Regions from separate parts of the Bradyrhizobium sp. I1.14.4 genome, predicted to be linked through region 3. Evidence: predicted binding sites of a transcription regulator. Region 3 holds the regulator's gene; each other region holds the start of a gene.
The links. The regulator LexA, encoded in region 3, represses DNA repair genes until DNA is damaged. The targets are predictions, from matches to a motif close to TGTTCNNNNTGTGTTCNG.
Positions count from the first base shown of each region.

Region 1: the regulator LexA is predicted to act here: its motif matches at 1,601-1,618, upstream of ABIB78_RS20950 (DNA recombination protein RmuC).
Region 2: the regulator LexA is predicted to act here: its motif matches at 1,460-1,477, upstream of ABIB78_RS03300 (PA0069 family radical SAM protein).

Region 1 covers NZ_JBNDLA010000010.1:29,648-32,899, forward strand. Annotated here, with positions in the region: gene fmt (methionyl-tRNA formyltransferase) at 1-782, opposite strand, end outside; gene def (peptide deformylase) at 951-1,478, opposite strand; gene ABIB78_RS20950 (DNA recombination protein RmuC) at 1,650-2,858, shown strand; gene ABIB78_RS20955 (GIY-YIG nuclease family protein) at 2,935-3,234, shown strand.
Region 2 covers NZ_JBNDLA010000001.1:699,956-703,207, reverse strand. Annotated here, with positions in the region: gene ABIB78_RS03305 (VOC family protein) at 1-116, opposite strand, end outside; gene ABIB78_RS03300 (PA0069 family radical SAM protein) at 272-1,438, opposite strand; gene ABIB78_RS03295 (glycosyl transferase) at 1,602-2,171, shown strand; gene ABIB78_RS03290 (bifunctional helix-turn-helix transcriptional regulator/GNAT family N-acetyltransferase) at 2,238-3,179, shown strand.
Region 3 covers NZ_JBNDLA010000006.1:286,360-289,611, reverse strand. Annotated here, with positions in the region: gene ABIB78_RS15645 (ComEC/Rec2 family competence protein) at 1-165, shown strand, start outside; gene ABIB78_RS15640 (hypothetical protein) at 176-403, opposite strand; gene ABIB78_RS15635 (hypothetical protein) at 549-977, opposite strand; gene lexA (transcriptional repressor LexA) at 1,216-1,920, opposite strand; gene ABIB78_RS15625 (molybdopterin molybdotransferase MoeA) at 2,153-3,252, opposite strand, start outside.

The sequences.
Region 1 (3,252 bases), on a different contig from region 3:
CCCGAGCCCTTGGCAAGCTCGCAGCGCAGGATTTTCAGCCGCACCTGCTCGCCCTCGCCCGCGAGCTCGCACCAGGCGCCGGGGAACGGCGACAGCCCGTGAATATGACGCAGCACCGCATGCGCCGGCTGCTTCCAGTCGATTCGCGCCTCGGCCTTCTCGATCTTGGCGGCATAGGTGACGCCGTCCTCGCTCTGCTTCGTCAGCTGCAGCCCGCCGCGCTGCAGCGCGCCCATCGCACGCACCATCAGGTCGGCGCCGAGCGGCGCCAGCGCGTCGTGCAGGTCGGATGCCGTCATGCTGTCCGAGATCGGCAGCCGCTCGGCCATCGCGACGTCGCCGGTGTCGAGGCCGACATCCATCTTCATCACCATCACGCCGCTTTCGGCATCGCCGGCCATGATGGCGCGGTTGATCGGCGCGGCACCGCGCCAGCGCGGCAGCAGCGAGGCATGCAGATTGAAGCAGCCGAGCCTGGGCGCGTCGAGAATGGCCTGCGGCAGGATCATGCCATAGGCGACCACGACAGCGGCATCGGCGTCATGCGCGCGAAACTCATCGAGCGCTTCCGGCGTCTTCAGCGTCTTCGGCGTCAGCACTGGTATGCCGAGGCGGCGTGCCTCCTGCTCGACCGGCGTCGGCTGCAGCTGCAGGCCGCGGCGCCCGCCCGGCTTCGGCGCGCGGGTGTAGACCGCCACGACCTCGTGGCCATGGGCCACAAGCTCCAGCAGCGTCGGCACCGCGAAATCGGGCGTGCCCATGAAGATCAGGCGAAGAGGCATGCGATCAGGTTCTTCCGGGAGGATCCAATCTTCGTCATGGCCGGGCATAGCCGTCAAGGACGGCGTCGCTTTCGCTCGCCCATGCCCGGCCATCCACGTCTTTGGTCTCCCAGAAGGAAGACGTGGATGCCCGGGTCGAGCCCGGGCATGACGGCGGAGTGCGCGCGCCTACTCCGCCGCGCGCTTGGCGGCCTTCTCGAATTTCTTGAACACGCGGTCGCGCTTCAGCTTCGACAGATAGTCCACGAACAGCACGCCGTTGAGGTGATCGATCTCGTGCTGGATGCAGGTGGCGTAGAGCCCCTCGGCATCCTCCTCATGCAGCTTGCCGTCGAGGTCGGTGAAGCGCAGGCGCACCCGCGCCGGGCGCTCGACCTCCTCGTAATATTCCGGGATCGACAGGCAGCCCTCTTCGTAGACCGACAGCTCCTCCGAGTGCGAAATGATCTCCGGATTGATGAACACCCGCGGCTGCGGCCTGGTCTCGCCGTTCTCGTCGCGCTTGGCGAGGTCCATGGTGATCAGCCGCAGCGGCTGCGCGACCTGGATCGCCGCGAGCCCAATGCCGGGCGCGTCGTACATGGTCTCGAGCATGTCGTCGGCGAGCTTGCGGATCTCCGGCGTCACCTTCTCGATCGGTTTCGACACCAGACGCAACTGCTTGTCCGGCAGGATGATGATTTCTCTTAATGCCATGGCGGCGATTTAAGCTGCTGACTTCATGGGGTCAATGCGCTCAGGAACCGGTTAAGGCAGCCACCAGCCACCTTTCTTCATGCGACGTTAACCAAGAAATTTAAGCGAGTGTTTACCATAATTGTTCCCTTTTCGTTCGATGACGACACCGAATCGGCTACAGCTGATGGCATGAACGAAATTCTGCTCACGATTGGCGACCTTCCGGTCCGGGTCTCCGACGCCTTGATCGGCCTTGGCGCGCTGGCGCTGATCCTGCTGTTCGCCATCGCCGTGGTGATCGCACGCGCCAGCCGGCGCGGCGCGGAACTCGCGATGGCTCAGGCCATTCGCGCCGACGAACTGGAGGAGCGGCTTGCCGACATGCTGCGGGCCCAGAGCGAATCCTCCGGACGGGTCGACGCGATGGGACAGGCACTGGCCGGCCGACAGGCCGAGATGGCCCGTGCCGTCAACGAGCGGCTCGATTCGGTGACCCACCGGGTCGGCCAATCGATGGAACAGACCACGCGCAACACGATGGATTCGCTGCGCGTGCTGCATGAGCGACTCGGCATCATCGATCACGCGCACAAGAACCTCAACGAGCTCACGACCCAGGTGACGACGCTGCGCGACGTGCTCGCCAACAAGCAGTCGCGCGGTGCCTTCGGCCAGGCACGAATGGAGGCGATCGTCCAGGACGGCATGCCGAAGGGCTCGTTCGAGTTCCAGTACACGCTGACGTCAGGCAAGCGGCCGGATTGCGTGGTATTCCTGCCGGACCAGCGCCCGCTCTGCATCGACGCGAAGTTTCCGCTGGAGGCCATGACCGCGCTGCACGATGCGCGCAGCGACGAGGAACGCAAATTCGCCAGCCAGCGGCTGCGCGCCGACGTGCTGAAGCATGTCAGCGACATCGCGGAGAAGTACCTGATCCCCGGCGAGACCCAGGACACCGCGCTGATGTTCGTGCCCTCGGAATCGGTTTATGCCGAGATCCACGACGGCTTCGACGACGTGGTCCAGAAGGCCTATCGCGCCCGCGTCGTGCTGGTGTCGCCCTCGCTGCTGATGCTGGCGATCCAGGTGATGCAGCAGATCCTGAAGGACGCCCGCATCCGCGACGCCGCCGACCAGATCCGCAACGAGGTGATGCATCTCGGCGACGACCTCACCCGCCTGCGCGATCGCGTGCTCAAGCTGCAAAATCACTTCGGCCAGGCGAACGAGGACGTCAGGCAGATCCTGATCTCCGCCGACAAGATCGAGAAACGCGCCGGCCGCATCGAGGAACTCGACTTCAGCAAGGCCGAGACCCCGATCGAAGTCCCCCGCTTCGTCAAGGGAGCCGCCCCCGACCTGTTCCCCGCCCCGCGCAAGCTGCAGGCGGGGGAGTAGTATGGACCCTGATCTCGCTGCATAGTCGATGTCATCGCCCGGCTTGACCGGGCGACCCAGTATCCAGAGGCGGAAGTTGGGCGCACGCAGCTTCTACGTCTACATTCTTGCGAGCCACATCGGCGGCACGCTCTACATCGGTGTGACAAATGACCTCATTCGCCGCGTGGGCGAGCACAAGCTGAAGCTCATCGAGAGTTTCACTGAGAAATATGATGTGGTGAAGCTCGTTTATTTCGAGCCATTCGATGATCCTGAGAGCGCGATCAAGCGCGAGAAGCGACTCAAGAAATGGAATCGAGCCTGGAAAATTCGCCTGATTGAAGAACACAATCCAAACTGGGAAGACTTGTATCCAGGCATTAGCGGTGTCTAACTGTGGTCATGCCCCGCG
Region 2 (3,252 bases), on a different contig from region 3:
CCGGTCGCGCTCATCTTTCGGACGAAGCCGAGCGATTCGTAGAAGGCGATGCTGGCGCGCATCTCGCTGACGCCGAGCGTGAGGACGGTGAAGCGGGCGGTCGGAGCGTTACTCATGTTTTACCTTTCCCGTCATTGCGAGCCACCGGGTCGCGCGAATGCGCGCCCGATGACAGGCTCCGCGAAGCAATCCATTGTGCCGCATCTGCCGAGACATGGATTGCTTCGTCGCTTCGCTCCTCGCAATGACGATCATCACGGATTTTTAGCACCTAGAACAGGCTCAGCTGCTGCCCGTTGCGCTTCGGCTTGGCGAAGTGATCGGTGGTCAGCTTGGTGCGCCGCTTGTTGAGGCCGAGCTTCTCGCAGGCGATCTCGAAGCGGCGGCCGATCATCCAGGCCATCGGGCCGGTGCCCTTCATCCGGGTGCCCCATTGCGAGTCGTAGTCGCGGCCGCCGCGCATGTCGCGGATCAGCGTGAAGACGTGACGATAGCGGTCGGGATAGTTCGCCATCAACCATTCGCGGAACAGATCGCGCACCTCGAGCGGCAGCCGCAGCAGCACATAGCTCGCCTCCCTGGCGCCGGCATGCGCGGCGGCATCGAGGATGCGCTCGATCTCGGAATCGTTCAGCGCCGGGATCACCGGCGCGACCATCACCGTGGTCGGGATACCGGCGTCAGCGAGCCGCTTGATCGCCTCGAGCCGCTTCGGCGGGGTCGAAGCGCGCGGCTCCATGGTGCGGGCGAGCTTCGGGTCGAGCGCCGTCACCGAGAGCGCGACCTTGGCGAGATTGCGCTTGGCCATCCGCGCCAGGATGTCGATGTCGCGCGTCACGAGCGCCGACTTGGTGACGATGCCGACCGGGTGGCCGGCGCGCTCCAGCACCTCGAGGATGCCGCGCATGATTTTGCGTTCGCGCTCGATCGGCTGATAGGGATCGGTGTTGGTGCCGATCGCGATCATCCGCGCCTCGTAGTCCGGCGCCGCCAGCTCCTTCTCGAGCAGCGCGGGCGCGTCCGGCTTGGCGAACAGCTTCGATTCGAAGTCCAGCCCCGGCGACAGGCCGAGATAGGCGTGGGTTGGCCGCGCGAAGCAATAGACGCAGCCATGCTCGCAGCCGCGATAGGGATTGATCGACCGGTCGAAGCCGATGTCCGGCGAGTCGTTGCGGGTAATCACCTTGCGCGAGGTGTCCAGCGCCACGGTGGTCTGGAACGGCGGCAGGTCTTCAAGGCTCTGCCAGCCGTCATCGAAGGCCGTCCGCGCCTCGGCCTCGTAGCGGCCGCTGGTATTGGACTGCGCGCCGCGGCCACGCCGCCGCTCGCGCTCGATCGCGACCGCAAGTTCGGGAAAAGGGGTGGGTGCACCCGCCGGGTTATCGGAGGGCGCCGTTACCGGCGGGTGCTTGAGGGCATGAGAGGATGCTCGGCTCATGTTCTGAAGCTAGCACAGCTTGAGAACAAATCAAGAACATGAACCAAGAAATTCCACAAAGTGATGGCGTAAAAATCTGCAGGCGAACAGGCTGCTTTGAATATGACAAGGTGATAACACGGCCGGAGTTTCTCCACCGTCTGAGCCACCGAAGCCTCAAATCATGCTGAGCGTGATCATTCCAACCGACGGGGTCGAGCGCACCGCGGTCGCAACATTGGCGGCGCTGGTGCCGGGCGCGGCTGCGGGCGTCGTTCGCGAGGTGCTGCTGGTCGACCGCACCAATACAGACATCATGGAGCGCGTCGCCGACGTCGCCGGCTGCGGCTTCCTGCGCTTCGAGGGCACGCGTGCCGCAGCTCTTGCCGCTGGCGCACGGCAGGCGCGTTCGCCCTGGCTGATGTTCCTGCATCCGGGCGCGGTGCTCGACGCCGGCTGGATCGAGGAGACCACCCAGTTCATCCAGATGGTGGCGGCCAGCGGCAAGGACCGCGCCGGCGTCTTCCGCTACGCCCGCGCGCCCTACTCCGACCCCGGCCTGCGCGACGGCCTCAAATTCGTCGCCCGGATGATCACCGGGCCATCGGCCGAACAGGGCCTTCTGATCGCACGCGAGCATTACGAACGGATCGGCGGCTACCGGCCCGACGCCCGCCGCTCCGAGGCGCGCCTGCTGCGCCGGCTCGGCCGCTCCTCCCGCACCATGCTGCGCAGCCGGATCATGGTGGCGTAAGCCCCGCTCGCAGAAAACGTGGGGGAGCCCTTGCCATTTATTTGATTCCGTCAAATAATATGTTTGATGAAATCAACTTCCAATGACACCTCGCTCGAGAGCCAGGTCGCCGCGGTCCGCGGCTTCAGCCGGTTCTACACCCGCAAGCTCGGCATCATCGAGCCGAAGCTCTTGCACTCGACATTCACGCTGCAGGAAGCGCGCATTATCTACGAGCTCGCGCATCGTGCGGATTGCACCGCGACCGATCTGGTGCGCGATCTCGACCTCGATGCCGGCTTCGTCAGCCGCACGCTACAGGCCTTACAGCGCCGCCAGATCGTGACGCGCAAGCCGTCGAAAGTCGACAAACGCATCAATGAGATCACCCTCACCGCCAAGGGCCGCGCCGCGTCTGCCGACCTCGAAAGCCGCTCGCGCAGCGAGGTCGCGGCGCTGCTGAAGCAGATCGATGGCAGCCGCCGCGCCGCGGTGGTGCGCGCGATGGGCACGATCGAGCAATCGCTGGAGCCGCCGACCGAAAAGCCGGTCGGCTTCCTGCTGCGCAGCCATCGCGGCGGCGACATGGGCTGGGTCGTCTCGCGACAGGGACAAGCCTACGCCGAGGAATATGGCTGGGACATCAGCTACGAGGCATTGGTGGCCGAGATCTGTGCGCAGTTTCTGCGATCGTTCGATCCGGCCCGCGAGCATTGCTGGATCGCGGAGGTCAACGGCGAACCGGTCGGCTCGATCTTCCTGGTCAACGGCGGTGACGGGATCGCGAAACTGCGCCTGTTGCTGGTGGAGGAGAAGGCCCGCGGGCTCGGCGTCGGCCGCGCCCTGGTGGAGCAATGCGTCCGCTCCGCACGCGAGATGGGCTACAGGAAGATGACGCTGTGGACCCAGAGCATCCTGGTCGCCGCGCGCGGCATCTATGCCCGTGCCGGTTTCCAGCGTGTCAGGGAAGAAAAGCACCACAGCTTCGGCGTCGACCTGGTCGGCGAGACCTGGGAGCTGGAACTTTAGCTGATCCGCAGATTCACTTCACCTCCCCCGCTTGCGGCAGAGGGGGCGCAGTCTCGTCATGGCTCGATTCGGC
Region 3 (3,252 bases):
GGCTACGCCGTCGATGCGGTCAAGCCCGGCGGGATCGACCGGCCGTGGTCGCCGGCGATTCCCGGCGACGGCGAGAGCGAGACGACGCTGCGCGCGCCTGCCGCCGCGCCGCGGTCCGCTGTCGACGCGACGCCCGCCGAGACTGATCTGCAGGGCGAAGATTAGAGGGCGAAGATTAGCCGTTGTCGGGTGGGGGGCCGGAAGGCAGCTCGAACAGGCCGAGATGGTACTCGTCGGAATCGGGGCCAGCGTCGGGCTTCTTGACGAGGGTGAAGGAAGCCTCGGGAAACTGCTCCCAGACCTTCAGGTCGTCAGCCGTCACCGTCAGCCAGCCGAACCGGAACATGTAGCGGCCCGGCTCCGTGACGCGACCAGCTTTTTGCCATGTGACCTTATCGACCACCGCGCACGTCCTCCGTGCACGATGATGCGCCAAGGCGTCCGCCGACGCAAATCTCCTGCTGCGCCCCGGAACCCGAAATCCGGGGTCGCTCGAAATCGCTTAGGTCACTCGCCGCCGAACGGCTCATTCCGCGGCGACGATGCGTTCAACCCAAAAACAGCGATGCGAATGCGGAGGGCCGCCGCTCCACAACCTTCGGCTTGTGCTCGACCGCCGGATGCAGCGCCGGCAATTGCAGCACGCTGACGCGCTGTCCCTCGACGAGCTGGGTCACCAGCACATGGCTGCCGTCGGGAAATTCGACCGCGTCATGATGGCGATCGGGCACGTCGGGCTCGACTTCGTTGAACACGCCGACGCGATAGTTCAGCGTCTTGGTCCAGATCCAGCGGCTGTCGTAGCGAACGTTCTCGGCGAAAGCGAGCTCGGTGCCCGGCAGCATGCAGACCGCGACGGTGGGATCATTCTCCGAAGCAAAGCCGCGGGTCGACGTCCCGCGAAAAGTCGTGGTGATCAGCGTCTCTCCGACAATGGCGGGGCGCGATGCCACGGCGTGCAGACTATAGTCACACATCGGATGGCTCCTCATTGAGGTAGCGACCCGTGCCTCTCCCTGAGGCATAGGCCTCTACCAGAGTGGACGATAGCGAACGAGTATCTGCTCGTTTCTGGGCGATTGTACGACTTGCCGCAGAACGTCCCGATCACAAACACGCGACGCTGCGTGAGAGGTATCGGAGCGCATCCGGCAGGCCGCACGCTACGCTATCCTTCAAGGAACGATCCGACGTGTTGCTCGTTCCTTGCCGCCGTCAGTATTTGCGATAAAGACCGATCAGCTTGCCCTGGATGCGCACCCGGTTCGGCGGCAGGATGCGCACTTCATAGGCGGTGTTGGCCGGCTCCAGCGCAATCGATGCGCCGCGGCGGCGGAAGCGCTTCAGGGTGGCTTCCTCCTCGTCGATCAGCGCCACCACGATGTCGCCGGTGTTGGCGACGTCGTTGCGCTGGATCAGCGCCATGTCACCGTCGAGGATGCCGGCGTCGACCATCGAGTCACCGCGCACTTCCAGCGCATAATGCTCGCCGGAGCCGAGCATGTCGGGCGGCACGCTGATGGTGTGGCTGCGCGTCTGCAACGCCTCTATCGGCGTACCGGCGGCGATCCGGCCCATCACCGGGACCGCGACCGGACGGTTGCCGTCGTCCTCGGCGGTCGGCGGCGTGCTGGTGCGCTTGCCGAGGGTGCCTTCGATAACGCTTGGCGTGAAGCCGCGGCGGCCGTTGCTGCCGCCGGCCGACAGTTCGGGCAGCTTGATGACTTCAATGGCACGGGCGCGGTTGGGCAGGCGGCGGATGAAGCCGCGCTCCTCCAGCGCAGTGATCAGGCGGTGGATACCGGACTTCGAGCGCAGGTCGAGCGCATCCTTCATCTCGTCGAAGGAGGGCGGCACACCGGCCTCTTTCAGACGTTCATTGATGAAACGCAGAAGTTCGTACTGTTTGCGCGTGAGCATCTCGAGTATTCCCCCGGTTGATAGCGTCGTTCGATTCCGAGACTTTTCAGGTGGGGCCTGACCTCAGGAGCACGGTGCTCATTACAAGCGCTCCCTCGCGGCCTCCCATTTTGTAGACACTAGTACTCGAAACAAATCATGAACGGACACTATATGTTCGATATGTGTTCCGCAACCACTTAATTTCCGGTGAACGCGCTCGGCCACGCACAATCGGCGGGGGGCGAAAACCCTATTCGGGCAGCGTCAGGATCTTGCATTCGCTGCCCTTGGCAGCGGCAGGCGCAAACGGCGGACGCACGAGAAGTGCCCGTGCCGCAGCGAGATTCCCGAGCAGCGAAGAGTCCTGCTGCACCACGGGGGTTGCGATCAGCGTACCGTCTTCGCGCTCCTCGAGACGCGCACGCAGGTAGTCCTCGCGCTGGTCGTTGGCGGCGAGGTCGCGGCCGAGCAGGGCGGTGACGCGGACATGATGAATCGCTTTCCGGCCGCTCAGCGCCCGAATCAACGGCACCAGAAACAGGAAGGCGCAGACATAGGAGGATACCGGATTGCCGGGCAGGCCGATTACCCGCATCGCGCCGAGCCGGCCATGCATCATCGGTTTGCCCGGCCGCATCGCAATCCGCCAGAACGCCATGTCGACGCCCTCGGCCTCCAGCGACCGCTTGACCAGATCGTGGTCGCCGACCGAGGCACCGCCGGTGGTGATCAGGACGTCGGCACCGGTCTCTCGCGCCCGGCGGATGCCGGCGGTGGTCGCTTCCACCGTGTCGGCGGCAACCCCGAGGTCGATGGTCTCGGCGCCTTCGGCGCGCGCCAGCGCCCGCAGCGCATAACCGTTGGAATAGACGATCTGGCCCGGGCCGGGCTTCGAGCCCGGCATCACGAGCTCGTCGCCGGTCGCCAGCACCGCGACCTTCGCACGGCGGTGCACCACGAGCTCCGGATAGTTCATGGCAGCCGCCAGCGACAGCGCGCGGTCGGAGAGGCGGCTGCCGGCGGCGAGCAGCACGTCGCCCTCACGGAAGTCGACGCCGGCGGGGCGGATGTGCCGCCCGGCGGTTGCGGCTTCCGTGATCGCGATGTGGTCGCCGTCGACCCTGGTGTCTTCCTGGATGATGACGGCGTCGGCGCCATTGGGGATCACGCCGCCGGTGAAGATCCGCACCGCTTCGCCGGCACCGACCGTCCGCTCGAACGGCCGGCCGGCCGCGACTTCGCCGATCACCTTGAGCCGGGCCTTGAGATCGGCCGCATCGGCGGCGCGCACGGCGTAGCCGTCCATCGCCGACATCGGCTGTGGCGGCTGGGTGCGGAGCGCGGCGAGGT